DNA from 3 places in the Enterobacter cloacae complex sp. 385G4 genome. Region 2 is predicted to be linked to each of the others. Evidence: predicted binding sites of a transcription regulator. Region 2 holds the regulator's gene; each other region holds the start of a gene.

What was found. The regulator PurR, encoded in region 2, represses purine synthesis genes. The targets are predictions, from matches to a motif close to CANGCAAACGTTTGCNTG.
Region 1: carA (glutamine-hydrolyzing carbamoyl-phosphate synthase small subunit) is a predicted target of PurR. The motif match lies at 2,716-2,733, and genes of this name have one in related genera.
Region 3: pyrD (quinone-dependent dihydroorotate dehydrogenase) is a predicted target of PurR. The motif match lies at 2,490-2,507, and genes of this name have one in related genera.

Annotation. Positions count from the first base shown of each region.
Region 1 covers NZ_JBXWDD010000003.1:308,905-318,646, forward strand. Annotated here, with positions in the region: gene lspA (signal peptidase II) at 1-11, shown strand, start outside; gene fkpB (FKBP-type peptidyl-prolyl cis-trans isomerase) at 69-518, shown strand; gene ispH (4-hydroxy-3-methylbut-2-enyl diphosphate reductase) at 520-1,470, shown strand; gene dapB (4-hydroxy-tetrahydrodipicolinate reductase) at 1,676-2,497, shown strand; gene carA (glutamine-hydrolyzing carbamoyl-phosphate synthase small subunit) at 2,952-4,100, shown strand; gene carB (carbamoyl-phosphate synthase large subunit) at 4,119-7,343, shown strand; gene AC2FAJ_RS12030 (YgdI/YgdR family lipoprotein) at 7,524-7,757, shown strand; gene AC2FAJ_RS12035 (autotransporter family protein) at 7,805-9,742, opposite strand, start outside.
Region 2 covers NZ_JBXWDD010000001.1:290,799-300,540, reverse strand. Annotated here, with positions in the region: gene nemA (alkene reductase) at 1-950, shown strand, start outside; gene gloA (lactoylglutathione lyase) at 1,051-1,458, shown strand; gene rnt (ribonuclease T) at 1,554-2,204, shown strand; gene grxD (monothiol glutaredoxin 4) at 2,249-2,596, opposite strand; gene AC2FAJ_RS01600 (C40 family peptidase) at 2,935-3,708, shown strand; gene sodB (superoxide dismutase [Fe]) at 3,831-4,412, shown strand; gene AC2FAJ_RS01590 (MFS transporter) at 4,450-5,616, opposite strand; gene cydH (cytochrome bd-I oxidase subunit CydH) at 5,778-5,867, opposite strand; gene purR (HTH-type transcriptional repressor PurR) at 6,165-7,190, shown strand; gene punR (DNA-binding transcriptional activator PunR) at 7,208-8,119, opposite strand; gene punC (purine nucleoside transporter PunC) at 8,234-9,424, shown strand; gene cfa (cyclopropane fatty acyl phospholipid synthase) at 9,722-9,742, shown strand, end outside.
Region 3 covers NZ_JBXWDD010000002.1:467,239-476,980, forward strand. Annotated here, with positions in the region: gene ssuD (FMNH2-dependent alkanesulfonate monooxygenase) at 1-826, opposite strand, end outside; gene AC2FAJ_RS10025 (sulfonate ABC transporter substrate-binding protein) at 823-1,785, opposite strand; gene ssuE (NADPH-dependent FMN reductase) at 1,778-2,353, opposite strand; gene pyrD (quinone-dependent dihydroorotate dehydrogenase) at 2,603-3,613, shown strand; gene zapC (cell division protein ZapC) at 3,779-4,321, shown strand; gene AC2FAJ_RS10045 (YcbX family protein) at 4,318-5,427, opposite strand; gene rlmKL (bifunctional 23S rRNA (guanine(2069)-N(7))-methyltransferase RlmK/23S rRNA (guanine(2445)-N(2))-methyltransferase RlmL) at 5,526-7,634, shown strand; gene AC2FAJ_RS10055 (ABC transporter ATP-binding protein) at 7,647-9,554, shown strand; gene pqiA (membrane integrity-associated transporter subunit PqiA) at 9,567-9,742, shown strand, end outside.

The DNA.
Region 1 (9,742 bases), on a different contig from region 2:
AGCAGGCGTAATTGTCAATGCCGGGTGATGCGCTGCGCCACCCGGCACAACATTAAAGAGCAATGTGTATGTCTAAATCCGTACAGAGCAACAGCGCGGTTCTCGTTCACTTCACGCTGAAGCTGGATGACGGCTCCACGGCTGAATCCACCCGCAATAACGGCAAACCTGCCCTGTTTCGTCTCGGCGATACCTCCCTGTCTGAAGGTCTTGAGCAGCAGCTCCTGGGCCTGAAAGAGGGTGAGAAAAAAGCGTTCTCGCTGGAGCCGGATGCCGCGTTTGGCGTGCCAAGCCCGGACCTGATTCAGTATTTCTCGCGCCGCGAGTTTATGGACGCGGGCGAACCGGAAATCGGGGCGATTATGCTCTTTACCGCTATGGACGGCAGCGAAATGCCTGGCGTGATCCGCGAGATTAACGGCGACTCTATCACCGTTGACTTCAACCATCCGCTTGCCGGGCGTACCGTTCATTTTGATGTTGAAGTGCTGGAGATTGATCCGGCACTGGAGGCCTGAAATGCAGATCCTGTTGGCTAACCCGCGCGGCTTCTGCGCCGGTGTAGACCGCGCTATCAGCATTGTTGAAAACGCGCTGGAGATTTACGGCGCGCCGATTTACGTGCGTCACGAAGTGGTGCATAACCGCTACGTGGTCGACAGCCTGCGCGAGCGCGGTGCTATTTTCATCGAGCAGATCAGCGAAGTGCCGGACGGTGCGATCCTGATCTTCTCTGCGCACGGCGTCTCTCAGGCGGTCCGTAACGAAGCGAAAAGCCGCGATCTGACCGTATTCGATGCCACCTGTCCATTAGTGACAAAAGTGCATATGGAAGTGGCGCGCGCCAGCCGTCGCGGTGAAGAGTCGATTCTGATTGGCCACGCCGGTCACCCGGAAGTTGAAGGCACCATGGGCCAGTACAGCAACCCGGAAGGGGGAATGTACCTGGTGGAGTCACCGGAAGATGTACTGACGCTGAACGTGAAAAACGAAGCGCGTCTGTCGTTTATGACCCAGACCACGCTCTCCGTAGACGACACCTCTGACGTGATTGACGCCCTGCGCCAGCGCTTCCCGAAAATCGTCGGGCCGCGTAAGGATGATATCTGTTACGCCACCACTAACCGTCAGGAAGCGGTGCGCGCGCTGGCTGAACAGGCGGACGTGGTGCTGGTTGTCGGCTCTAAAAACTCCTCTAACTCCAACCGTCTGGCCGAACTGGCGCAGCGTATGGGGAAAGCGGCGTTTTTAATCGACGACGCGACGGACATCCAGGAAGCGTGGGTGAAAAATGCGGCCTGCGTTGGCGTTACCGCAGGCGCTTCCGCGCCGGATATCCTGGTGCAGAACGTGATTGCTCGTCTGCAGGAGCTGGGCGGGGGCGAAGCGGTTCCGCTGGAAGGACGCGAAGAGAATATCGTCTTCGAAGTGCCGAAAGAGCTTCGTATCGACGCCCGCGAAGTGGAATAATTTCTTTTCTGATGAAAGGCCAGCACCTCCTGTGCTGGCCTTTTTTTTGCTCCGGACTTTATCGTGACGACAAAATCATGTCTTTTACTGATATCTGAGTCGGTTTCACGTTAAATTCTAATTATTGGTGTTTTCAGTTGGCAGCCTTTACGAAGGCTGGTTAATCTGAAAACGGTTTACATCATTTTAACGTAAGAGAATAACTATGCATGATGCACAGATCCGTGTCGCCATTGCGGGCGCGGGTGGACGTATGGGTCGCCAGCTGATTCAGGCGGCAATACAAATGGATGGCGTGGCACTCGGCGCGGCGCTGGAGCGTGAAGGTTCATCCCTGCTGGGATCCGATGCGGGTGAACTGGCCGGCGCGGGCAAGACAGGCGTTACCGTTCAGAGCTGCCTTGATGCGGTGAAAGATGACTTTGACGTGTTCATCGACTTTACCCGTCCCGAAGGCACCCTGACTCACCTGGCGTTTTGCCGCCAGCACGGTAAAGGGATGGTGATTGGCACCACCGGCTTCGATGATGCGGGTAAACAGGCCATTCAGGATGCAGCCACCGACATTGCGATTGTCTTTGCCGCGAACTTTAGCGTAGGCGTTAACGTCATGCTGAAGCTGCTGGAAAAAGCGGCGAAGGTGATGGGCGACTACACCGACATTGAGATTATTGAAGCGCACCACCGCCATAAAGTTGATGCTCCATCAGGCACGGCGCTGGCGATGGGCGAAGCGATTGCTTATGCAATGGATAAAGATTTAAAAGACATCGCAGTCTATTCCCGTGAAGGGCATACCGGAGAACGCGTGCCGGGCACCATTGGTTTCGCAACCGTCCGGGCAGGCGATATCGTCGGCGAACACACGGCGATGTTCGCCGATATTGGTGAACGTGTTGAGATTACGCACAAAGCGTCAAGCCGCATGACGTTCGCCAATGGCGCAGTACGCTCCGCGTTGTGGCTGAAATCGAAAGGAAAGGGCCTTTTTGATATGCGAGATGTGCTGGATCTCAACAGTTTGTAAGCTTTATTACCCATCGTGATGTGGTTGTTGCAGTCGTAATATATTGATTGCATAGGGCAATAATTTATTGCCCTCTTATTTTATTTGTTTTAGATGGATTTTTGTTGTTAATGGCCATAAATCTGACTTTTATGCCATTGTTATGTGAAGTGAATGTAAATTTTGACCATTTGGTCCACTTTTTGTCGCTCTCGTCTCTTAATTTCCATAAAACCTACCGCGCAAGCGTTTTCCAGGATGATTTACCTGATCTTTTTGCCCGTTAAATCCCATTCAAGCTGCCAGTCCTGCAAAAGAATAAACAAAATATCCGTTTTAAGTTGACTTTTACCCACCAAATCTCCAGAATGCCGCCGTTTGCCAAAAATCCGCTGGCAACACATTTGCATTGATCTATGACATAGTCATGAATTAATATGCAAATAAAGTGAGTGAATATTCTCTGGAGGGTGTTTTGATTAAGTCAGCGCTATTGGTTCTGGAAGACGGAACCCAGTTTATCGGTCGGGCCATAGGGGCAACGGGTTCGGCGGTTGGGGAAGTCGTTTTCAATACTTCAATGACCGGTTATCAAGAAATCCTCACTGATCCTTCCTATTCTCGCCAAATCGTTACTCTTACTTATCCTCATATCGGCAATGTCGGCACCAATGCGGCTGACGAAGAATCCTCTCAGGTACATGCGCAAGGCCTGGTCATTCGCGACCTGCCGCTGATTGCCAGCAACTTCCGCAACACTGAAGACCTCTCTTCTTATCTGAAGCGCCATAACATCGTGGCGATTGCCGATATCGATACCCGTAAGCTGACGCGTCTGCTGCGCGAGAAGGGGGCACAAAACGGCTGCATCATCGCAGGGGATAACCTCGATGCGACGCTGGCGCTGGAAAAAGCGAAAGCCTTCCCGGGCCTGAACGGCATGGACCTGGCGAAAGAAGTGACTACCGCCGAAGCCTACAGCTGGACGCAGGGGAGCTGGACGCTGGAAGGCGACCTGCCGGAAGCGAAAAAAGAGAGCGAACTGCCGTTCCACGTGGTGGCCTATGATTTTGGTGCCAAGCGCAACATCCTGCGCATGCTGGTTGACCGCGGCTGCCGCCTGACGGTGGTACCGGCGAAAACCTCCGCTGAAGACGTGCTGAAGATGAACCCGGACGGCATCTTCCTCTCTAACGGCCCAGGCGACCCGGCACCGTGCGATTACGCTATCGACGCCATCAAGTCCTTCCTGGAAACCGACATCCCGGTATTCGGCATCTGCCTCGGCCATCAGCTGCTGGCGCTGGCGAGCGGTGCGAACACCGTCAAGATGAAGTTTGGCCACCACGGTGGTAACCACCCGGTGAAAGACATTGATAACAATACGGTGATGATTACCGCGCAGAACCACGGTTTCGCCGTCGATGAAGCCTCTATGCCGGCTAACCTGCGCGTGACGCACAAATCACTGTTCGATGGCACCCTGCAGGGTATCCACCGTACCGATAAGCCAGCGTTCAGCTTCCAGGGCCACCCGGAAGCCAGCCCGGGCCCGCACGACGCCGCGCCGCTGTTCGATCACTTCATCGAACTTATCGAGCAATACCGTAAGACCGCTAAATAATCAGGAGCCGAGAAGACCATGCCAAAACGTACAGACATAAAAAGCATCCTGATCCTTGGCGCTGGCCCGATCGTCATCGGCCAGGCCTGCGAATTCGACTACTCCGGCGCGCAGGCGTGTAAAGCGCTGCGCGAAGAGGGTTACCGCGTTATCCTGGTTAACTCTAACCCGGCGACCATCATGACCGACCCGGAAATGGCGGATGCCACCTACATCGAGCCGATTCACTGGGAAGTGGTGCGTAAAATCATCGAAAAAGAGCGCCCGGACGCGGTGCTGCCAACCATGGGCGGCCAGACGGCGCTGAACTGCGCGCTGGAGCTGGAGCGTCAGGGCGTGCTGGCTGAATTTGGCGTCACCATGATTGGTGCGACCGCCGATGCGATTGATAAAGCAGAAGACCGTCGCCGCTTTGACGTGGCGATGAAGAAAATCGGCCTCGACACCGCGCGCTCCGGTATTGCGCATAACATGGAAGAGGCGCTGGCCGTTGCGGCTGAAGTGGGCTATCCGTGCATCATCCGTCCATCGTTCACCATGGGCGGCACCGGTGGCGGTATCGCCTACAACCGCGAAGAGTTCGAAGAGATTTGCGAGCGCGGTCTGGATCTCTCCCCAACCAAAGAGCTGCTGATTGATGAATCGCTGATTGGCTGGAAAGAGTACGAGATGGAAGTGGTGCGTGATAAAAACGACAACTGCATCATCGTCTGCTCCATCGAAAACTTCGATGCGATGGGTATCCACACCGGCGACTCCATCACCGTTGCGCCAGCCCAGACGCTGACCGACAAAGAGTATCAAATCATGCGTAACGCCTCGATGGCGGTACTGCGTGAAATCGGCGTGGAAACCGGCGGCTCTAACGTGCAGTTCTCCGTTAACCCGAAAACCGGCCGTCTGATTGTTATCGAAATGAACCCGCGCGTGTCCCGCTCCTCCGCGCTGGCCTCCAAAGCCACCGGCTTCCCGATTGCGAAAGTGGCGGCGAAGCTGGCAGTGGGTTACACCCTCGACGAGCTGATGAACGACATCACCGGTGGCCGCACGCCTGCGTCCTTCGAGCCGTCCATCGACTACGTTGTGACTAAAATTCCTCGCTTTAACTTCGAGAAATTCGCGGGCGCAAACGACCGTCTGACGACCCAGATGAAATCTGTGGGTGAAGTGATGGCGATTGGCCGCACGCAGCAGGAATCCCTGCAAAAAGCGCTGCGCGGTCTGGAAGTGGGCGCCACCGGCTTTGACCCGAAAGTGAGCCTGGACGACCCGGAAGCGCTGACCAAAATCCGCCGCGAGCTGAAAGACGCGGGCGCAGAGCGTATCTGGTACATCGCCGATGCCTTCCGCGCGGGCCTGTCCGTCGACGGCGTATTTAACCTGACCAACATCGACCGCTGGTTCCTGGTGCAGATTGAAGAGCTGGTGCGTCTGGAAGAGAAAGTGGCGGAGTTGGGTATCAACGGCCTGGATGCAGACTTCCTGCGCATGCTGAAGCGTAAAGGCTTCGCCGATGCGCGTCTGGCTAAACTGGCGGGCGTGCGCGAAGCGGAAATCCGCAAGCTGCGCGACCAGTATGACCTGCACCCGGTTTACAAGCGCGTGGACACCTGTGCAGCAGAGTTCTCGACCGATACCGCGTACATGTACTCCACCTATGAAGACGAGTGCGAAGCGAACCCGTCCGTCGACCGCGACAAGATTATGGTGCTGGGCGGCGGTCCAAACCGTATCGGCCAGGGCATCGAGTTCGACTACTGCTGCGTACACGCCTCGCTGGCGCTGCGCGAAGACGGGTACGAGACCATCATGGTCAACTGTAACCCGGAAACCGTTTCTACCGACTACGACACCTCCGATCGCCTCTACTTCGAGCCGGTTACCCTGGAAGACGTGCTGGAAATCGTGCGCATCGAGAAGCCAAAAGGCGTTATCGTGCAGTACGGCGGTCAGACCCCGCTGAAGCTGGCGCGCGCGCTGGAAGCGGCAGGCGTACCGGTTATCGGTACCAGCCCGGACGCGATTGACCGCGCGGAAGATCGTGAGCGTTTCCAGCAGGCGGTTGACCGTCTGAAGCTGAAGCAGCCGGCGAACGCCACGGTGACCGCCATTGAAATGGCCGTTGAGAAGGCGAAAGAGATTGGTTACCCGCTGGTGGTGCGCCCTTCCTACGTCCTGGGCGGCCGCGCGATGGAAATCGTCTACGACGAAGCCGACCTGCGTCGCTACTTCCAGACGGCGGTGAGCGTCTCCAACGATGCGCCAGTACTGCTCGACCGCTTCCTCGACGATGCGGTAGAAGTAGACGTTGACGCCATCTGCGACGGCGAAATGGTGCTGATTGGCGGCATCATGGAACATATCGAGCAGGCGGGCGTGCACTCCGGTGACTCTGCCTGTTCTCTGCCTGCGTACACCCTGAGCCAGGAGATTCAGGACGTGATGCGCCAGCAGGTGCAGAAGCTGGCCTTTGAGCTGCAGGTTCGCGGCCTGATGAACGTCCAGTTCGCGGTGAAAGACAACGAAGTTTATCTGATTGAAGTCAACCCGCGTGCGGCGCGTACCGTACCGTTCGTCTCTAAAGCGACCGGTATTCCGCTGGCGAAAGTGGCGGCGCGCGTGATGGCTGGCCAGACGCTGGCTCAGCAGGGCGTAACCAAAGAGATCATCCCGCCGTATTACTCGGTGAAAGAGGTGGTGCTGCCGTTCAACAAATTCCCGGGCGTTGACCCGCTGTTAGGGCCAGAGATGCGCTCGACCGGGGAAGTAATGGGCGTGGGCCGCACCTTCGCAGAAGCGTTTGCCAAGGCGCAGCTGGGCAGCAGCTCTACCATGAGAAAATCGGGCCGTGCGCTGCTCTCCGTTCGCGAAGGCGATAAAGAGCGCGTGGTTGACCTGGCCGCCAAGCTGCTGAAACAGGGCTTCGAGCTGGACGCAACCCACGGTACGGCGATTGTGCTGGGCGAAGCGGGCATAAACCCGCGTCTGGTGAACAAGGTGCATGAAGGTCGTCCGCACATTCAGGATCGTATCAAGAATGGCGAATATACCTACATCATCAACACCACCGCAGGACGCCAGGCGATTGAAGACTCCAAGCTGATTCGCCGCAGCGCGCTGCAATACAAAGTGCACTACGACACCACCCTGAACGGCGGTTTCGCAACAGCCATGGCGCTGAACGCGGATGCCACCGAGAAGGTGATTTCGGTTCAGGAAATGCACGCGCAGATTAGCAAGTAATCTGCGTAGGCCCGGCGGCGGTAGCGCCGCCGGGCAAATGGCGGGTGGCGCTTCGCTTACCCGCCCTCCTTTTTTCTTTATCCATCTTCAGAACCTTCTGGTTTTTCATCCGCATTCAGTGAGTTAGCCTAAAATTATTAGGTCGATAACGAAATTCAACTGAGAGCAGGGGAAAACACCATGCAAAATAAATTACTGATCGCCACCCTTCTTGCCGCCACTGCAACGTTTACCGTCGCGGGCTGTTCCTCTAACCAGGCAGTGAAAACCACCGATGGCAAAACCATTGTCACCGACGGGAAACCACAGGTCGATGATGATACCGGTCTGGTGTCGTATAAAAATGCGGAAACGGGTCAGACCGAGCAGATCAACCGCGATCAGGTTAAATCAATGGGCGAACTGGATAACTAATAAAAAAGCCGTGGCGTTTGCCACGGCTTTTAGTCTTTCAGGAACGATTACCAGCGGTGGTTCAGCAGGATATGACCACCATAAGCAGCATAGCTGTTTTCACCCCACTCGGCGCTGGCGCGCAGGGAGAGCGTGGTGGTGTCGTTCAGGTTACCGGTGACGCCTAGCTCTAACTGACCGCGATCTTCCGGCGTATCGTTGCTGACGGTCTCGCCGTTAAACGCCAGATCGTTTTGACCCGCACCTTTCAGCCAGTTCACGGCAACGTACGGCTGCCAGGCTTTAACATCTTTCTGCTGGAAGTAGCTTGATTTGACGCCCAGACGACCAAACAGACCGTCGTTGTCCAGCGTTGTCACCCGCACGCCGTCGCGATCGGTATGGTTTTCCTGATCCAGATAGCTGTAGATAACCTGCGCCTGCGGTTCGATTTTCCAGGTGCGCTCATTTTCTGAATCAATCACCCATGCATGGCCCACTTCGACGGATGCCGCGAAGCCCTCACTGTCGTAGTCTTCATCATTACGGTTGCTGGTCACTTTATTGTTGTACCAGCTGTAGGCGGCCCAGGTATCAACGTAGCTGCCCAGGCGCAGCTTCTGATCTTCCTGCCAGGTTGCATACAGGCCGACGTTAAAGCCGTCCACTTTGCCTTGCGCATCACGCACGTTGTGTTTTGCATCAGAGTGAGTTTTCGCCTGACCGGCCCCGAACATGCCGCCCGCACGCAGAATACCGTTGTCCATAGGCTTGCTCATAAAGTCGCTGCCTACCTGAAGCACGGTGGTGGTGGTGTCATAGCTGACTTTGTCGCCGCCTGCATTGTTTTCATGGTAGCGACCTTTGACGTACATCCAGGTGTTGAGGTCTTCTTCATTACGGAAGGTGATCTGATCGCGATCGTCACGCTTGTGCAGGAACATGCTCTGCGCGGCAAGGTAGTTGCCTAAGTAAGCGCCAACCTCCGGAGCCATGACTTCAGGACCGCTGTTGCTGCCGTTGTCGGTGTTACCGCCGTTGTCGGTGTTACCGCCGTTGTCGGTGTTATCACCGTTGTCGGTGTTACCGCCGTTGTCAGTGTTACCGCCGTTGTCGGTGTTGCCGCCGTTGTCGGTGTTATCACCGTTGTCGGTGTTATCGCCATCATCGGTATTATCAGACGGTTCATCGGAAGGCGTGGCCTTTGACTCCAGGTACCAGTTGCCGTTGCTGTGCTGATAGAGATTATATTCCCACGCACCGGCAACCACCGGTTTGGCAAGGGTCAACTGGGCTTCGGAGCTGCCGCCGACACTGACAATTTCCATCCCGTTAATGGTTTGCGCGCCTGCGCCGCCAATGTTGGTAATGCTGACGCCGGACTGACCGAAGCTGCTACCCGTAATGGTGAGGTGGTCAGTGGGTGAGTTATCTTCACCCAGGGTGCTGTTCATCACAATCTGGCTACCGTAAGAGCCGGTGTAGTCGCCATCAATCGTAAAATTGTTGCCAACGCTATTATCAGCCGCACTGAGTAACAGTGTGCCGCCGTTAGTCACGTTGCCGTTGATGGTATCGACGCCGGAAGCGCTGAGCGTGGCGTTACCCTGAACTGCATTCCATGCCGCCAGCGTACCGCCGCTAAGAATCGCGATGTTGTTGTTCACTTCGCCTGCGGTGGCAAAGGTCGCGCCGTTTTCAACGGTAACGGTGGCGTTACTGCCCTTAACGCCGAGCGTTGCCCCGGAAGATACCAGCGTAGTACCGCAGTGCAGTACCGTATCCCCGGTATAGCTATTTTTGCCCGTCAGGGTCAGCGTATTGGAATCCACTTTTTCGACGTTACCGCTACCGGTCATGTTGGTGGCGAAAGTGAAATCGCTTCCCTGATTAAAAATAACGGTACCGTTGTTGGTGAGCCCACCGCTGAGGGTCGCGGTTTTTTCGCCATCGCCCAGTTGCAGCGAGGCATTTTTGGCCACCCGTGTATTACCGGTATTCGAAAC
Region 2 (9,742 bases):
CCAGCTCTGGCCTGATCATCACTGAAGCCACGCAGATTTCTGCTCAGGCCAAGGGATATGCGGGTGCGCCGGGGCTGCACAGCCCGGAGCAGATCGCCGCATGGCAGAAAATCACCGCGGGCGTTCACGCTGAAGACGGTCGCATTGCGGTCCAGCTGTGGCATACCGGTCGTATCTCCCACAGCAGCATTCAGCCTGGCGGTCAGGCGCCGGTTTCAGCGTCTGCCCTGAACGCGAACACCCGCACCTCCCTGCGCGATGAAAACGGCAACGCGATCCGCGTCGACACCTCTACGCCACGCGCGCTGGAGCTGGATGAGATCCCGGGTATCGTGAACGATTTCCGTCAGGCCGTGGCCAACGCCCGCGAAGCCGGTTTTGACCTGGTTGAGCTGCACTCCGCGCACGGTTACCTGCTGCACCAGTTCCTGTCACCGTCGTCTAACCATCGTACCGACCAGTACGGCGGCAGCGTCGAAAACCGCGCCCGCCTGGTGCTGGAAGTGGTTGACGCCGTTTGTCAGGAGTGGAGCCCGGACCGTATCGGTATCCGCGTCTCCCCAATCGGTACGTTCCAGAACGTCGACAACGGTCCGAATGAAGAAGCGGACGCGCTGTATCTGATTGAAGAGCTGGCGAAACGCGGCATTGCCTATCTGCACATGTCCGAGCCGGACTGGGCCGGCGGTAAGCCTTATACGGAAGCCTTCCGTCAGAAAGTGCGCGAGCGCTTCCACGGGGTGATCATCGGTGCGGGCGCTTATACCCCTGAGAAAGCCGAGGATCTGATTAATAAAGGGCTGATCGACGCCGTGGCGTTTGGCCGCGACTATATTGCCAACCCGGATCTGGTTGCTCGACTGCAGCAGAAAGCGGCCCTGAACCCGCAGCGTCCTGAGAGCTTCTACGGCGGCGGCGCGGAAGGCTACACCGACTACCCTTCACTGTAATCTCGCCATTGTTCATTGATAGCGGCGATACTTCGCCGCTATACTAAAACATCGTTTCTGTTCAAAAAAATAGTCTATTCCATTGGTTAATGAGGAAATTATGCGCCTACTTCACACCATGCTGCGCGTTGGCGATCTGCAACGTTCTATCGATTTCTACACTAACGTCCTGGGCATGAAGCTGCTGCGCACCAGCGAAAACCCGGAATACAAATACTCGCTGGCGTTCGTGGGTTACGGCCCGGAAACGGATGAAGCGGTCATTGAACTGACCTACAACTGGGGCGTAGACAGCTATGAACTGGGCACCGCCTACGGCCATATCGCGCTGGAAGTGGACAACGCGGCCGAGGCGTGTGAACGCATTCGCAGCAACGGCGGTAACGTCACGCGCGAAGCCGGCCCGGTAAAAGGCGGCACCACCGTTATTGCCTTTGTAGAAGATCCGGACGGTTACAAGATCGAGCTGATTGAAGCCAAAGACGCGGGTCGCGGTCTGGGCAACTGATCCCTCAGGGCGCAACATGCGCCCGTAGTTTTACTGCATCACCCTGCAAAATTTGCCATAATGCGCACTGCTTTTTCCCCTTGTAAGAGACCCTGATGTCCGATAACGCTCAATTTAGCGGTCTGTGCGACCGTTTTCGTGGTTTTTATCCCGTTGTCATTGATGTAGAAACAGCCGGATTTAACGCTAAAACCGATGCGCTGCTCGAAATTGCCGCCATCACGCTGAAGATGGATGAACAGGGCTGGCTTACACCGGACACCACGCTGCATTTCCACATTGAACCTTTCGAAGGGGCAAACTTACAGCCGGAGGCGCTGGCGTTTAACGGTATCGATCCGCATAACCCGCTGCGTGGTGCAGTCAGTGAATATGATGCGCTGCACGCCATATTTAAAATGGTGCGTAAAGGCATGAAAGAGAGCAACTGCAGCCGCGCCATCATGGTAGCCCATAACGCCACCTTCGATCACAGCTTTACCATGGCGGCGGCCGAACGCGCATCGCTCAAACGCAACCCTTTCCACCCGTTCGTGACCTTCGACACCGCCGCGCTAAGCGGCCTGGCGCTGGGACAAACGGTTTTATCCAAAGCCTGCATTACGGCGGGTATACCGTTTGACGGTACCCAGGCGCACTCCGCCTTATACGATACGGAGCGCACCGCAGAGCTGTTCTGTGAGATCGTCAACCGCTGGAAGCGTCTGGGCGGCTGGCCGCTGCCGATGGGCGACAGTGAAGAATAAAAAAAAGCGACCTCTTCAGGTCGCTTTTTTATTAACGCAGAAAATTATTCAGCGTCCGGCTCTTCCGTTTTGTACTTCGCCGCCGTCTCTTTGATCAGCTGCTGCAGTTCGCCGCGCTGATACATCTCAATCAGGATATCGCAGCCGCCCACCAGCTCGCCGTCTACCCACAGCTGCGGGAAGGTCGGCCAGTTAGCGTATTTTGGCAGCTCAGCGCGGATGTCCGGGTTCTGCAGGATATCAACGTAAGCAAAACGCTCACCACAGGCTGAAAGCGCCTGAACCGCTTGCGCGGAGAAGCCGCAGCTTGGCAGCTTCGGAGAACCTTTCATATACAGCAGAATCGGGTTTTCAGCGATCTGGCGCTGGATTTTTTCAATAGTGGTGCTCATGTCTTGCTTCCTTTAACTTCTGTTACGGCAGTAGTCTGACATTGTAGCGGGTCAGGCTGGCATCGGAAAATAACATTTTCGTCACGTTTATATATTTTACCCCGACTCCACAAAAGTTGCATTGCAAATGGTGTTTACCCCTTCGCCCGTCAGGGTTTTGCTTAGAGAGTGAACAATTGTGCGTCAGAACGATGAATTTTTTTGCACTTGCTAACGAAACACGTTTTTAGATTGAAAAATGCTATTAACTTCTCGGGTTTTTATGGATTAGAATCGACGGGCTTTGTAAATCACACGCGGGTATTATTGATGACCTGCATATATCAGGGGACTGCCCAGTGGCGCGGATAACTAAAATCTCGATCACGCTCTGTGCTTTACTGTTTACATCACTCACGTTAACGCCAGCGGCAAACGCCTCTCAGCAGGCGCGGCAATCTGCTGTACAAAAAAGCCATCTGGTGAAAGCCACAGAACGTAAGAAAAAAACCAGCAGCAAGAACGACAAGAAAAAAACCACCGCTCAGACTAAACAAACCGCTTCCAGCAAGACGAAAACAAAATCTTCCCGCACTACCCGCACCGCCAAAAATAAAGCTTCGCAGACCGCCGCTAACCTCGTTACAGAAAAATGCATTACCCGTAAAGGCCATAAAGCAAAATGCACGAAGGTAACAAAGCTGGCGGATGTGCATAAAGTGCGTGTGCAAAAAGCGCAAAAAACCGCGATGAATAAACTGATGGGGCAGATTGGCAAGCCTTATCGTTGGGGCGGCAGTTCGCCGCGTACCGGTTTCGACTGCAGCGGCCTCGTCTATTACGCCTACAAAGATCTGGTTAAATTCCGTATTCCACGTACCGCCAATGAGATGTATCACCTGCGCGATGCGTCACCGGTTAACCGGGGTGAGCTGGAAAACGGCGACCTGGTCTTCTTCCGCACGCAGGGTCGCGGTACGGCTGACCACGTGGGCGTCTACGTCGGCAACGGGAAATTCATCCAGTCTCCGCGCAGCGGTCAGGACATTCAGATCACCTCGCTCAGCGAAGATTACTGGGTACGTCATTACGTCGGCGCGCGTCGCGTCATGACGCCAAAAACCATTCGTTAATCCCTGCCCTGCCGCATCTGCGGCAGGGTAAGTTCCTCTTTTGCATACCCTTTCAATTTGCTATCCTGTCCTTGTTGTCTGTAGGGTTATTGGCAACACAAAATACAATAAGGAGAGAAGCAATGTCGTTCGAATTACCTGCACTACCGTATGCAAAAGACGCCCTGGCACCGCACATTTCTGCGGAAACCCTGGAATACCACTACGGCAAGCATCATCAGACGTACGTCACTAACCTGAACAACCTCATCAAGGGCACCGATTTTGAAGGCAAAACGCTGGAAGAGATCGTTCGCAGCTCAGAGGGTGGCGTTTTTAACAACGCGGCTCAGGTGTGGAACCACACTTTCTACTGGCACTGCCTGGCGCCGAATGCCGGTGGCGAACCTGCCGGTGAACTGGCAGCCGCCATCAACGCCGCCTTTGGCAGCTTTGCTGAGTTTAAAGCGAAGTTTACCGATGCCGCCATCAAGAACTTCGGTTCTGGCTGGACGTGGCTGGTAAAAGAGGCGGATGGCAAACTGGCTATCGTGTCCACGTCTAACGCGGGCACCCCGCTGACCACCAGCGCTACGCCGCTGATGACCGTGGACGTGTGGGAACATGCTTACTACATTGATTACCGCAACGCGCGCCCGAACTACCTGGAGCACTTCTGGGCTCTGGTTAACTGGGACTTTGTCGCGAAGAACTTCGCCGCGTAAGAGACACGCAGAAGGGGTAACCCTTCTGCGTTTTTGCTTATTCAGCCGTGCAAACCGCTTCAGGCTGTTTACGGCCGGACATCATCACCAGCAGCAGGCCGAGCGCGGCAATAATCGCCCCCATCACCGGCACAAAACTGTACCCCAGACCGCCTGAAATCACGGCGCCTCCGGCGGCGGCGCCCAGCGCATTGCCGAGGTTGAATGCCCCGATATTCACGGAAGACGAGAGACCCGGCGCCTCATGGGCAACACGCATCACGCGCATCTGCAGCGGCGGCACCACGGCAAAGGTGGCAGCGCCCCAGACAACCATCGCAATCGCCGCACCGAATTCATTCTGCGCCAGCCACGGGATCGCGACCATAATGACAATCAGCAGGGTTAAAAAGCCCTTCAGCGTGCCGCTCACGGAACGGTCAGCAAATTTCCCGCCGAGATAGTTGCCAATCGAGAAGCCGACGCCAATCAGCACCAGCATCGCGGTAACAAAGAGTGGCGTTGCGTGGGTAATGTCGTGTAAGACCGGCGAAATGTAGGTGTAGAGGGTAAACATCGCTCCTGCCCCCAGCACGGTGGTCAGCAGCGCGGAAAGTACCTGCGGGCGCATCAGCACCGACAGCTCTCTGCGTACATCAGGGCGTTCACCCGCACTGCCTTTTGGCAGGGAGAAGAACAACGCCACCATCGCGACCACGCCCAATCCGGCCGTCGCCAGGAAGGACATCCGCCAGCCAATGACCTCGCCCAGCCAGGTTGCCGCAGGAACACCGCCGATGTTAGCGATGGTCAGCCCCATAAACATGGTGGCCACGGCGCTGGCCTGCTTGTGTTTTGGCACCACGCTTGCGGCCACGACCGAGCCCAGACCAAAGAAAGCACCGTGGTTGAGGCTGGTCAGAATGCGCGACAGCATCAGAGTGGTGTAATCCGGCGAAATGGCCGAAAGCACGTTGCCCAGGGTGAAAATCGCCATCAGGAAAATCAGCGCATTGCGGCGCGCACGGTGCGAAAGCAGAAGCGTCATCAGCGGCGCTCCCACCATCACGCCGATGGCGTAGGCGCTGATTAACATCCCGGCGGCCGGGATCGAGACGTCCACGCCACGGGCGATAACGGGCAGTAACCCCATCGGGGAGAATTCAGTGGTGCCAATCCCAAAAGCGCCAATCGCCAGGGCCAGCAGGGGAAAATTGATTTTCATGCGTCAACTCCGGATGCCGTGTCATGTGGTGACACAGAACAAAGAAGCGGAAAGCATGACATCAATCACAAAAAATGAGAAGTTAACAAAATGGCAAAAGATTTTTGCCAGAGAAGTAACAATCGGAGCGTTCGGGAGGGAGAAGACTCCCCCCGCGTAAATCAATGCAGCGCAGCCGTCAGGCCAGCCGCCACAATCAGCGCCAGCACAATAACGGTGGTGAACAGCGAAAACTTCAGATCGGAACTCATCAATTTTTCTCCTTTTAATCCCCCCACGAAAAGTGAGCTTGCTCATTTTTGCACAGTTTACGTCAAAAATCTTCCTGGATTTAAGCTGATAAACACTTTACCTCTTCCCCTTTTCATCAAGATAGGCCAAAATTCCACGCTAAATTTATTAGCGTACCGGCCATTGACCCCCTCCTGACGTCCCGTGTCGTTTTCCCGGCGTGCCGCAATTCAAAATTGCGTGATAAGGGTGAGAGAAGGCAAACGTTTACCTTCAAGTTTTTCAGGAGTTTAGGATATGGTCTGGAGTGACATTTAATGGCAACAATTAAAGACGTAGCAAAACGCGCAAACGTTTCCACTACAACCGTATCACATGTAATTAACAAAACCCGTTTTGTGGCGGAAGAGACGCGCAACGCCGTCTGGGCAGCGATCAAAGAGCTGCACTACTCGCCGAGCGCGGTTGCGCGGAGCCTCAAGGTTAATCACACCAAGTCTATTGGTCTGCTGGCGACCAGCAGCGAAGCGGCCTATTTTGCCGAGATCATTGAAGCGGTAGAAAAAAACTGCTTCCAGAAAGGCTATACCCTGATTCTCGGCAACGCCTGGAACAGCATTGAAAAACAGCGCGCCTACCTGTCGATGATGGCGCAAAAGCGCGTGGACGGCCTGCTGGTGATGTGTTCAGAGTACCCGGAATCCGTGCTGTCGATGCTGGAAGAGTATCGCCATATCCCTATGGTGGTGATGGACTGGGGCGAAGCGCGCGCCGACTTCACCGACTCCGTTATCGATAACGCCTTCGAAGGCGGTTACATGGCGGGCCGTTATCTGATCGAACGCGGCCACCGCGAGATTGGCGTGATCCCGGGTCCGCTGGAACGCAACACCGGCGCGGGCCGCCTGGCCGGTTTTATGAAAGCGATGGAAGAAGCGCTAATCACCGTGCCGGAAAACTGGATCGTGCAGGGCGACTTTGAGCCGGAATCAGGCTACCGCGCGATGCAGCAGATCGTCTCCCAGCCTCACCGTCCAACCGCCGTTTTCTGCGGGGGCGACATCATGGCGATGGGCGCCCTCTGTGCGGCCGACGAGCTGGGTCTGCGCGTACCGCAGGACATCTCCGTGATCGGGTATGACAACGTGCGCAACGCGCGCTTCTTCACGCCAGCGTTAACCACCATTCACCAGCCGAAAGATTCACTGGGTGAAACCGCCTTCAATATGCTGCTGGACAGGATCGTCAACAAGCGTGAAGAGTCACAGTCCATTGAAGTTCACCCTCGCCTCATCGAACGCCGTTCCGTTGCGGATGGCCCGTTCCGCGACTACCGTCGTTAAGCTCATTGCGGAGCCAGTCAGTCTGGCTCCCGCAGCCACTCCCGGTTAAGCGTTTCGCTGTCCCCCAGATAGTCCAGCAGCCAGGCCATCGCCGGCGAGACATCATTTTGTTGCCAGGTGAGGCAGCAGGCCGCATCCGGGAACGGATTCTCCAGCGTTAGCTCAACCCACTCACCGGTGTCGATTCGCGGACGTGCAAAATGGGCGGGCACCATGCCTACGCAGAGCCCGGCACTGAGGCACGTCGCCGACGATCCCCAGTCAGGGGCGACAACCCGCCGCTGGTTGTCCAGCAGCCAGGTAATTCGCTTCGGCAGCGAGCGGGAGGTATCTTCCAGCACCAGCGACGGCCAACTGCGCAGCGTATCGTCGCTCAGCGGCCCTTCCGTCGCCGCCAGGGGATGATCGCTTGCCACCACGCATTTCCAGCTCAGCATCCCCATATCGCGAAAGGCGTAACGTCCCCCGACCGGGATCGCCTGGGTCGCGCCAATCGCCATCTCTACCCTGCCGTCCGCCAGCGCATCCCAGACGCCGTTGAACACCTCCTGCGAGACCCGCAGTTCTACGTCAGAGAAATGCCGATAAAAATCGACAATCATCTGCCGGGTGCGCTCGGGCTTAACGATGTAATCCACCGCAATGGAAAGGTGGCCCCGCCAGCCGTTCGCGATCTGCTGGCACTGCTCGCGGGTGATCTGCATTTTTTTGATAACAGAACGCCCTTCCTTTAAAAACCACGCCCCTGCGGGCGTTAATTCAACATCACGATGCCGCCGTTCAAACAGCGGTACCGCCAGCCACTCCTCAAGCTGTCGCACAGTATAGCTGATGGCCGAAGGGACGCGGTGCAACTCCTGCGCCGCTCCGCTAAAGCTGCCATTACGCGCGACAGCATCGACCACTTCAAGAGAATAATCTGACCACATTTTCTGCCTGCAAAAAATTTGAATGCACCCGACAAATATTAGCGTTTCACAAGCGGCTTTGCACTCCCTACACTCAGCGCCAACGTATACCTGCCTCCTCAGGAGAATAAAACAGTGCAACCCAGGAAAGGTTTTTTAGTCTGGCTCGGCGGCTTAAGCGTGCTGGGCTTTTTGGCCACCGATATGTACCTGCCGGCGTTTGCCGCCATGCAGGAAGATTTGCAAACCCCTGCTGCCGCCATCAGCGCCAGCCTGAGCCTGTTCCTGGCCGGTTTTGCCTTCGCGCAGCTGCTCTGGGGACCGCTTTCGGATCGCTTTGGGCGTAAACCGGTGCTGCTGCTGGGGCTGGCCATTTTTGCCGTGGGCTGCCTGGGGATGCTATGGGTGCGCGATGCCACCTGGCTGCTGGTGCTGCGGTTTGTTCAGGCGGTCGGCGTCTGTGCCGCGGCCGTGACCTGGCAGGCGCTGGTCACCGACTACTATCCGGCGAACCGCACTAACCGTATTTTCGCCACCATCATGCCGCTGGTGGGGCTCTCACCGGCCCTCGCCCCGCTGCTGGGCAGCTGGATCCTCGCGCACTTTGACTGGCAGGCCATCTTTGCCACGCTGTTTGCCATCACGCTGGTGCTGATGCTGCCGGCGTTCGCCCTCAAGCCCGCGCATAAAAAAGAGGCGCACGCAGACGCGAAGCCGATTACCTTCACCTCCCTGCTGAGCGCGAAAGCGTATCGCGGCAACGTTCTGATCTATGCCGCCTGCTCGGCGAGCTTCTTCGCGTGGCTGACCGGTTCGCCGTTTATTCTGCACGATATGGGCTATAGCCCGGCGGCCATTGGCCTGAGCTACGTTCCGCAGACCATCGCGTTCCTGGTGGGCGGGTACGGCTGTCGCGCGGCGCTGCAAAAATGGGAAGGCCAGCAGATGCTGCCGTGGCTGCTGGTGCTCTATGCGCTGAGCGTCATTGGCACCTGGGCCGTTGGGTTTATTCCGGGCGCGGGTCTGGCCGAAATATTGATTCCATTCTGCGTGATGGCCATCGCGAACGGGGCGATCTACCCTATCGTTGTGGCGCAGGCGCTGCGTCCGTTCCCGCAGGCGACAGGCCGCGCGGCTGCGCTGCAGAACACCCTGCAGCTGGGGCTGTGCTTCCTGGCAAGCCTGGTGGTCTCCGCGCTGATTGCCACGCCGCTGCTGACGACAACCAGCGTGATGCTGGCTACCGTTGCGCTGGCCGTCATAGGCTATCGCATGCAGGCTTCCGCTCAGGATGAGAGCACGCAGGTAGAAACCTCGCATGCCTAATCGCGCCAAAAACTATGTTAATTTTCAGTGATTAGGTTGCTAAGAATTTTCTATTGAATCACCAAATTTTGAGGCCTATACTAAATTTGGTTCGATTAAATACGATAAATATTATGTGTTAACGGGAGCCGGAGTGCTCCCGTTTTACCATGGAAGGCATTTCGGCAAGGGTTATCTCCCTTCCTCTGTTCTACGTCGGATACTAGCCTCGCGGTATTTACCGTGAGATTTCTCACAAACCAAAAAAGCGTCTACGCTGTTTTAAGGTTCTGATCACAGTAGGGTGATGGAGAAGCTATGAGTTCATCGTGTATAGAA
Region 3 (9,742 bases), on a different contig from region 2:
GAGAGGCCATGCGGTGCTGCCCGACGGAGTCGGTTTTGGCAAACGCAGCCTGCGCCTTCGCAATGGTCTCATCGTCCAGATGGGAGATCAGACGGTCTGCCGCCTGCCAGGCTTCTTCATTGGTTTCGCGCACAATCACGTGCAGGCGAATCCCGAAGCGCACCTTGCGGCCATGGGCGGCGGCTTTGGCGCGGACCTGGGCAATTTTCTCTTTCACCAGCTCGGGCGGCTCGCCCCAGGTCAGATAGAGATCGACCTGCTCGGCGGCCAGATCCTGGGCCACATCCGACGATCCGCCAAAATAGAGCGGAGGGCGCGGCTGCTGCACTGGCGGGAAGTAGAGCTTCGCGTCGCGAACGTGAATATGCTTACCTTCAAAGGTGACGGTTTCGCCTTCCAGCAGGCGTCGCCAGACGCGGGTAAATTCGGCGGAGGCTTCATAGCGCTCGGTATGGTCGAGGAACACGCCGTCACCCGCCAGCTCCTGCGGATCGCTGCCCGTCACCAGGTTAAACAGAGCGCGGCCGTTGGAGAGCCTGTCCAGCGTTGCTGCCTGACGCGCCGCCACGGTGGGTGAAACGACGCTCGGACGCAATGCAACCAGGAATTTAAGGCGCTGGGTGACCGGGATCATCGACGCGGCCACCAGCCAGGCATCCTCGCACGAGCGTCCGGTCGGGATCAGCACGCCGGTAAAACCGATTCGGTCCGCCGCCTGGGCAATCTGCTGAAGATAGCCATGGTCAACCGGGCGCGAGCCCTCTTCTGTACCAAGATAGTGTCCATCACCGTGGGTGGGTAAAAACCAGAAAAGATTCAGACTCATGATTTAGCTCCTTCTTTGCCAGCGGGCTGCCAGATGCGTTCGCGAATATCGACCTGTTTTGGTACCAGGCGGTTTTGATAGAAGAGGTCAGCAGTCTGTTGCTGAAGCGCGGCGACGTGTGCGTCGACAGGCGCAATGGTGGTGGGCGGACGGTGACTGAGGTAGCTCGCGATCACCGGCTCAGGTAAGCCCATGGTTTTTGCCAGCAGGGCGATGCTCGCCTGACGCTGGCTCTGGGTCAGGGCATCTGCCTGCGTAAAGGTATCCAGTACGCCCTGAATAAACGCGCCGTTTTTTTCGGCGTAAGGGCGTGAGGCGAGGTAGAACGAACCGGTTTGCTTCAGCGTGGTACCGTCTTTCAGCACCCGTACGCCACCCTGCAGTAATGCCGCGGAGTAGTACGGATCCCAGATAGCCCAGGCATCAACGTTTTTCTGCTGGAACGCGGCGCGCGCGTCGGCGGGCGTCAGGTAAACGGGCTGAATGTCGGTGAACTTGAGCCCAGCTTCCTGTAAGGCGCGCAGCAGCAGGTTGTGCGAGCTGGAACCTTTCTGGAAAGCGACCTTACGCCCTTTAAGGTCGGAGACGCTTTTAATGTCACTGTTTTCAGGTACCAGGATGACTTCGGCTTTCGGCTTAGCGGGTTCTACACCGACGTATACCAGGTCTGCCCCGGCAGCCTGAGCGAAAATAGGCGGGATGTCGCCCGTACTGCCCAGATCGATACTGCCGACGTTCAGGGCTTCAAGCATCTGCGGCCCTGCCGGGAACTCCACCCATGAGAATTTGGTGTCCGGGAAGCGTTTTTCCAGCAGCTGGTGGCTTTTTGCCAGCACCATACTGACGCTGCCTTTTTGGTAGCCAATCCGTAAACTGTCCGGTGCGGTTTCTGCGGCATGTGCCAGCGCGGTAAACGCCATCAGGCCAGCCAGTCCGAGGCGGGTTAAGGTTTTAAACATGTGCGACTCCCTGCGGCGGATTAAAAGAAGGAACCTGGATATCCCGGCGATGCAGCGCGTGCCAGAAAGTTTCCAGCGAGGCATCAAGGCGCGTTTGCAGATTCGGCGTGAAGTGCGGCTTATGCTGGTAGTCAATGACCTGCGAATCATCCGCGAAAACGCCGTGAAGGATCTCCTGCGCCTTCAGGGCGTTTAGCACCGGCTTCAGGGCGTAATCTACCGCCAGTAAATGGGCCACCGTGCCGCCCGTTGCCAGCGGCAGAACCACTTTGCCGTCCAGTGCGCGCTCGGGGAGAAGATCGAGCAGCGTTTTCAGCGCGCCCGAAAAAGAGGCTTTATAAATCGGGGTCGCAACGATGAGGCCGTCCGCTTCCTTGAGCTGCTCAGTGAGGGTTTTCAGCGCGGGGCTGTCGAAGCGGGCATACAGCAAATCTTCAGGTTCGAAGTTATGCAGATTCCAGTGGCACACTTCCACGTCCAGGGCATTGAGCTTGTCGCGGGCATATTCCAGCAGGGCGCTGGAACGCGAAGGGAATCGTGGACTTCCGGCCAGGGTAATGACGCGCATACTTCCTCCTTATAACTAATTGTTTGCTTTTATCTAACATTCATAACAATTTTCAGGAGTGTGACACCGCGCGGTTATTCCACTAAATGATTTATCCGCAATTAAACTGCGAAAAACTGCATAAGAAAGAGAGTGGGAGGTAAACGATTGCGTTTTACACCGATTTTTTTGCCGCAGGTCAATTCCCTTTCGTGACGGGATCGCCCATAATCCCCTCCCGGTTTGCACACCGGGAATCCAGGAGAGTTCATGTACTACCCCTTCGTTCGTAAAGCCCTTTTCCAGCTCGACCCCGAGCGCGCTCATGAATTTACATTCCAGCAATTACGTCGTATTACAGGAACGCCTCTGGCGGCCCTGGTGCGTCAAAACGTGCCGGAAAAGCCTGTGCAGTGCATGGGGCTGACCTTTAAAAATCCGCTGGGTCTGGCGGCCGGTCTGGACAAAAATGGCGAGTGCATTGATGCCCTGGGCGCGATGGGCTTTGGCTCCATCGAAATTGGTACCGTCACGCCGCGCCCGCAGCCGGGAAATGACAAGCCGCGCCTGTTCCGCCTGGTCGAAGCCGAAGGGTTGATCAACCGCATGGGCTTTAATAACCTCGGCGTTGATCATCTGGTAGAGAACGTGAAGAAAGCCCATTTTGATGGGGTGTTAGGCATCAATATTGGCAAAAATAAAGATACGCCCGTTGAGCAGGGTAAAGATGACTACCTGATTTGTATGGAAAAAGTCTACGCCTATGCCGGGTATATCGCGGTGAATATTTCCTCACCCAATACCCCGGGGCTGCGCTCCTTACAATATGGCGAAGCGCTGGACGATCTTCTGAGTGCCATTAAAAATAAACAAAATGAACTCCAGGCGATCCACCATAAATATGTTCCGGTCGCGGTGAAGATCGCGCCGGATCTTTCTGTCGAAGAATTGATCCAGGTTGCCGACAGTTTGGTTCGCCATAATATTGACGGGGTGATTGCAACGAATACCACGCTCGATCGTTCGCTCGTTCAGGGAATGAAAAACTGTGACGAAGCGGGTGGGTTAAGTGGCCGTCCGGTACAATTAAAAAGCACCGAAATTATTCGCGCGCTGTCTGCGGAATTAAAAGGCCGTTTACCGATTATTGGCGTCGGCGGTATCGACTCGGTGATTGCTGCGCGCGAGAAGATGGCGGCCGGTGCGTCACTGGTGCAAATCTATTCCGGCTTTATTTTTAAAGGCCCGCCTTTGATTAAAGAAATCGTTACGCATATCTAATCTTTTTTCTTAATCAGACAACCAGGGCTTTATTTCCAGCCCTGGTTGTTTTATATTCCGTCACTGTTGCTTATTTAGACATTATCGTCTTTTATTACTAGTGTTATAAACGAAGCGGCGAACAGGACATTTTTAGTACAGGACGTTTGGGGACGGGAGAGGCACATGCGAATTAAACCTGACGATAACTGGCGCTGGTATTTTTGCGACGAGCATGACCGTATGATGCTCGATTTAGCCAATGGCATGTTGTTTCGTTCTCGTTTTGCCCGCCGAATGTTAACCCCGGACGCGTTTTCTCCATCGGGCTTTTGCGTTGACGATGCGGCGCTTTATTTCTCCTTCGAAGAAAAATGCCGCGACCTGATGCTCTCTAAAGAGCAGCGTGCCGAACTGGTATTAAATGCGCTGGTGGCTATCCGTTTCCTGAAACCGCAAATGCCGAAAAGCTGGCATTTCCTGCCTCACGGCATGGACTGGACGCCAGCAACGGGCGATGCGGCCAGCGTTAACCTGAGCGATACCGCCGAAGAGGTGAGCCTGTTAGTGGTTGAACCGGGCGAAAACGCCGCACTCTGTCTGCTGGCGCAGCCCGGCGTGACGATTGCCGGGCGCGTAATGCAGTTAGGTGATGCGATCAAAGTCATGAATGACAGGCTGAAGCCACAGCTGCGCGTCGATGCCTTCCGCCTCGAACAAGCGGTTTAAGCTTCCAGTTGTACCGACGTTTTCGGTACGCAGCTACAGCACAGGATTGTGCCGTCATTTCCAATTGCAGATTTTTTCAGTGCACTCACTTCTCCCTCCAGCAGCTTGATGCGGCAGCATCCGCAAATTCCCGCGCGGCAGGAATACGGTACGCGAATACCGGCTTGCTCCAGCTGCTCCAGTAAAACCTGTTGATTGTTGCCACGAATAACCTTGCCCTGCCAGTGAATATCCACCCCAGTGGCGACATTCGTCTCAACCTCGACCATTTCTTCTTCCTGGCCTGAGCCGTACACTCGCGCCGGCCCGCGGGCGAGAATTTCAACCTCATCGCCTACGCGGATTGCGCCGCTGGATCGCGGGATCAGGTTCTGGCCGAAATCGACATCGCCGTTGTCCTGCGCGGTACGGAACGATTGCAGCGTTTTCAGCGGCTCGCCGGAAGGATGCTTTTGGCCTTTCTCAGGACTTACCGTGGTGAAAATGCAGCGGCTGCAGGGTTTGACGACATCAAAGATGACGCTGCCAATGCGGATGACTTTCCAGGTGTCTTCATCCCAGGCGTCCGCTCCGGTCACGACCAGATTCGGGCGGAACTGTTCCATCTGTACGCTGGCTTTACAGCGATTCTGTAAATCACGCAGAGACGCTTCGTTGGTGAGCAGGAACGGGAAGCCATCCGCGAAGGAGAGGGGAACGGCGTCGTGGCGCTTTACGCGACGCGTCAGTTCCGGCCCAACCCACCGCAGCTGCACGTCGCGGGAGAAGAAGCCGCTCAGCCAGCGGTTAATTTCATCCGGGGCGATGCGCGCGGTAAAATGGTTGCCCCATACTTCCGTTGGCGCGTCGACAGCCGCAAAATCCGCAAAGCGAATCACCGCGCTGGAACCGTCCGGCGCGGTAAGGTGCAAACCGTCGTGAAGCGGGGAAGGGGTAAAGCGAACCATCTGAGGGAACTGGCGTGCGGTGATAAACGTACCGTCAGGCTCGGTGACCATAAAAATACGATCGAAGGCGAACCCGCTCATGTCTGCCAGCGCGTGAGTGACGCCGATGCCGCGCATGGATTTCACCGGATGAATAAAAAGCCTGGATAACGTCGCCACTGCACACTCCCTCGAATGAAAATAAGCCTTCAACTTTATGACATACACGCCATATTAGCTATAATGCGCGACAATTTTCTAAGAGTAAAAGTGACGATATGAATTCTCTGTTTGCCAGTACGGCCCGTGGGCTGGAAGAGCTGTTAAAAACTGAACTGGAAAGCCTGGGCGCGCAAGAGTGTCAGGTGGTTCAGGGTGGTGTCCATTTTGAGGGCGACACGCGGCTTATTTACCAGAGCCTGATGTGGAGCCGTCTGGCGTCGCGCATCATGCTGCCGATGAAGGAATGCAAGGTCTATAGCGACCTGGATCTCTACACCGGCGTACAGATGATCGACTGGACAGAGATCTTCACGCCTAACGCCACCTTCGCGGTGCATTTCAACGGCGTGAACGACGAGATCCGCAACAGCCAGTACGGCGCCCTGCGCGTAAAAGACGCCATTGTGGACTGCTTCACGCGTAAAAATAAGGAACGTCCGAACGTTGATCGCGAAAACCCGGACCTGCGTATCAACGTCTGGCTGAACGGCGACACGGCGAGCATCTCCCTCGATCTGAGCGGCGCGGGTCTGCACCTGCGCGGCTACCGCGATCGCACCGGTATGGCGCCGATCAAAGAAACCCTGGCCGCCGCCATCGTGATGCGCTCCGGCTGGCAGCCGGGCACGCCGCTGCTCGACCCAATGTGTGGCTCCGGTACGCTGCTGATTGAGGCTGCAATGCTGGCAACCGACCGTGCGCCGGGGCTGCACCGCGGCCACTGGGGCTTCAAAGGCTGGGCGCAGCACGACGAAGCGCTCTGGAAAGAGGTTAAAGACGACGCGCAGACCCGCGCGCGTAAGGGGCTGGCGGAATATACCTCTCATTTCTACGGTTCGGATAGCGACCCTCGCGTCATTGAGCGCGCGCGCAGCAACGCCCGTCGCGCCGGTATCGGCGAGCTGGTTACCTTCGAGGTGAAAGACGTGGCGAACCTGACCAACCCGCTGCCGAAGGGCCCGTACGGGACCGTAATCAGCAACCCGCCATACGGCGAGCGTCTGGACAGCGAGCCTGCGCTGATTGCCCTGCACAGCCTGCTGGGCCGCAATATGAAGGACCACTTCGGCGGCTGGAATCTGTCTCTGTTCAGCGCCTCGCCGGAGCTGCTGAGCTGCCTGCAGCTGCGTGCCGATCGCCAGTTTAAAGCGAAAAACGGCCCGCTGGACTGCGTGCAGAAAAACTATCATCTGGCAGAGAAAGCGGCGGACAGCAAGCCAACCGGCGTGGCAGAGGATTACGCCAACCGCCTGCGCAAGAACCTGAAGAAATTTGAAAAATGGGCGAAGCAGGAAGGGATCGAGTGTTATCGCCTGTACGATGCCGACCTGCCGGAGTACAACGTGGCGGTTGACCGCTATGCGGACTGGGTGGTGATTCAGGAATATGCTCCGCCGAAAACCATCGATGCGCAAAAAGCGCGCCAGCGCATGCTGGACGTCATTGCGGCCACCATTGCCGTGCTGGGGATTGTGCCGAACAAGCTGGTGCTGAAAACCCGCGAGCGTCAGAAGGGTAAAAACCAGTACCAGAAGATGGGCGAAAAGGGCGACTTTATCGAAGTGGGCGAATACAACGCTCGCCTGTGGGTGAACCTGACCGACTATCTTGATACCGGCCTGTTCCTCGACCACCGCATCGCCCGCCGTATGCTCGGCCAGATGAGCAAGGGCAAAGATTTCCTCAACCTGTTTTCCTACACCGGCAGCGCCAGCGTGCATGCCGGTCTCGGCGGCGCGCGCAGCACTACCACGGTGGATATGTCCCGCACCTATCTCGAGTGGGCCGAGCGTAACCTGCGTCTGAACGGCTTAACCGGACGTCAGCATCGCCTGATGCAGGCCGACGTGCTGGGCTGGCTGCGCGATACCGACGAGCAGTTCGACCTGATCTTTATCGATCCGCCGACCTTCTCTAACTCCAAGCGCATGGAGGATAGCTTTGACGTTCAACGCGATCACCTGCGCCTGATGACCGACCTGAAGCGCCTGCTGCGCAAAGGCGGCACCATTATGTTCTCGAATAACAAACGCGGCTTCCGTATGGATCATGACGGCCTGGCAGCCCTGGGACTGAAAGCACAAGAAATCAGTCAAAAAACGCTGTCTCAGGACTTCGCCCGTAACCGTCAAATTCATAACTGCTGGTTGATTACCGCGGTCTGAAAGGAAAAATAAATGTCATTAATTAGTATGCACGGCGCGTGGCTCTCTTTCAGCGACTCACCGCTTCTCGATAATGCAGAGCTGCATATCGAAGATAACGAGCGCGTCTGTCTGGTGGGCCGTAACGGCGCGGGTAAATCCACGCTGATGAAAATCCTCAACCGCGAGCAGGGGTTGGATGATGGCCGCATCGTATACGAGCAGGATCTGATCGTCTCCCGCCTCCAGCAGGATCCGCCGCGTCATGTGACCGGCAGCGTGTACGATTTCGTGGCGGAAGGCATCTCCGAGCAGGCGGAGTACCTGAAGCGCTATCACGAGATTTCGCATCTGGTGATGACCGACCCGAGCGACAAGAATCTCAACGAACTGGCGAAAGTGCAGGAGATGCTCGATCACCACGGTTTGTGGCAGCTGGAAAACCGCATTAACGAGGTGCTGGCGCAGCTCGGGCTGGAACCCGACATGGAGCTGTCGGCGCTCTCCGGCGGCTGGCTGCGTAAAGCGGCGCTGGGGCGCGCGCTGGTCAGCGGCCCTAAGGTACTGCTGCTGGACGAACCAACCAACCACCTGGATATCGAAGCAATTGACTGGCTGGAAGGTTTCCTGAAAACCTTCAGCGGCACCATCATCTTCATCTCGCACGACCGTTCGTTTATTCGCAATATGGCGACGCGCATTGTTGACCTCGACCGCGGCAAGCTGGTCACCTATCCTGGCGATTACGACACCTATCTGCTGGAGAAAGAAGAAAACCTGCGCGTGGAAGAGCTGCAGAATGCGGAGTTCGACCGCAAGCTGGCGCAGGAGGAGGTCTGGATCCGCCAGGGCATCAAAGCCCGCCGTACCCGTAACGAAGGCCGCGTGCGTGCCCTGAAGGCGATGCGTCGCGAGCGCAGCGAGCGCCGCGAAGTCATGGGCAGCGCCAAAATGCAGGTGGAAGAGGCGTCCCGCTCCGGCAAGATTGTCTTCGAAATGGAAAACGTTAACTACCAGGTTGACGGCAAGGTGCTGGTGAAAGATTTCTCTGCGCAGGTTCAGCGCGGGGACAAAATTGCGCTCATCGGCCCGAACGGCTGCGGCAAAACCACGCTGCTGAAGCTGATGCTGGGCCAGCTGCAGGCCGACAGCGGTCGCATTCACTGTGGCACCAAGCTGGAAGTGGCCTACTTCGATCAGCACCGTGCGGAGCTGGATCCGGACCGCACGGTGATGGACAACCTCGCCGAAGGTAAACAGGAAGTGATGGTAAACGGCAAGCCGCGTCACGTTCTGGGCTACCTGCAGGACTTCCTGTTCCACCCGAAACGCGCCATGACACCGGTGCGCGCGCTGTCTGGCGGGGAGCGTAACCGTCTTCTGCTGGCCCGTCTGTTCCTGAAGCCAAGTAATCTGTTGATCCTCGATGAACCGACGAACGATTTGGATGTCGAAACGCTGGAATTACTCGAAGAGCTGATCGATGGGTATCAGGGAACCGTGATGCTGGTTAGCCACGATCGTCAGTTCGTGGATAACACCGTGACCGAGTGCTGGATCTTAGAAGGTGAAGGGCGAATTGGCCAGTACGTGGGCGGTTATCACGACGCAAAAGGGCAGCAGTCGCAGTCTCTGGCGCAGAAACAGTCGAAGTCCAGAACAAGTTCTGAACCTGCTGTAACAAAAGCAGAAACTGTCAAGAAAACCTCGGCTAAACTAAGCTATAACCTGCAGCGCGAACTGGAGGGGCTACCTCAGCGTCTTGAAGAGCTGGAGGCCGCGCTTGAGGAGCTGCAAGCGCAGGTTGCTGATGCCTCATTCTTTACCCAATCGCATGACTATACTCAGAAAGTACTGGCTGAAATGTCCGCGGCTGAAAAAGCCCTGGAAGAAGCATTTGAGCGCTGGGAGTACCTTGAGTCTCTGAAAAACGGCGCATAACAGGGATTAAATATGTGTGACCAGCACCATGCCGACAGGCATATATTATGCTCGCAATGCGATTTGCTCGTGGCGTTGCCAGAGCTTGGTCACGGACATAAAGCCCAGTGTCCACGCTGTGGCGCGACGTTGACAACAGAGTGGGACGCGCCGCGGCAGCGTCCCACCGCTTACGCGCTGGCAGCACT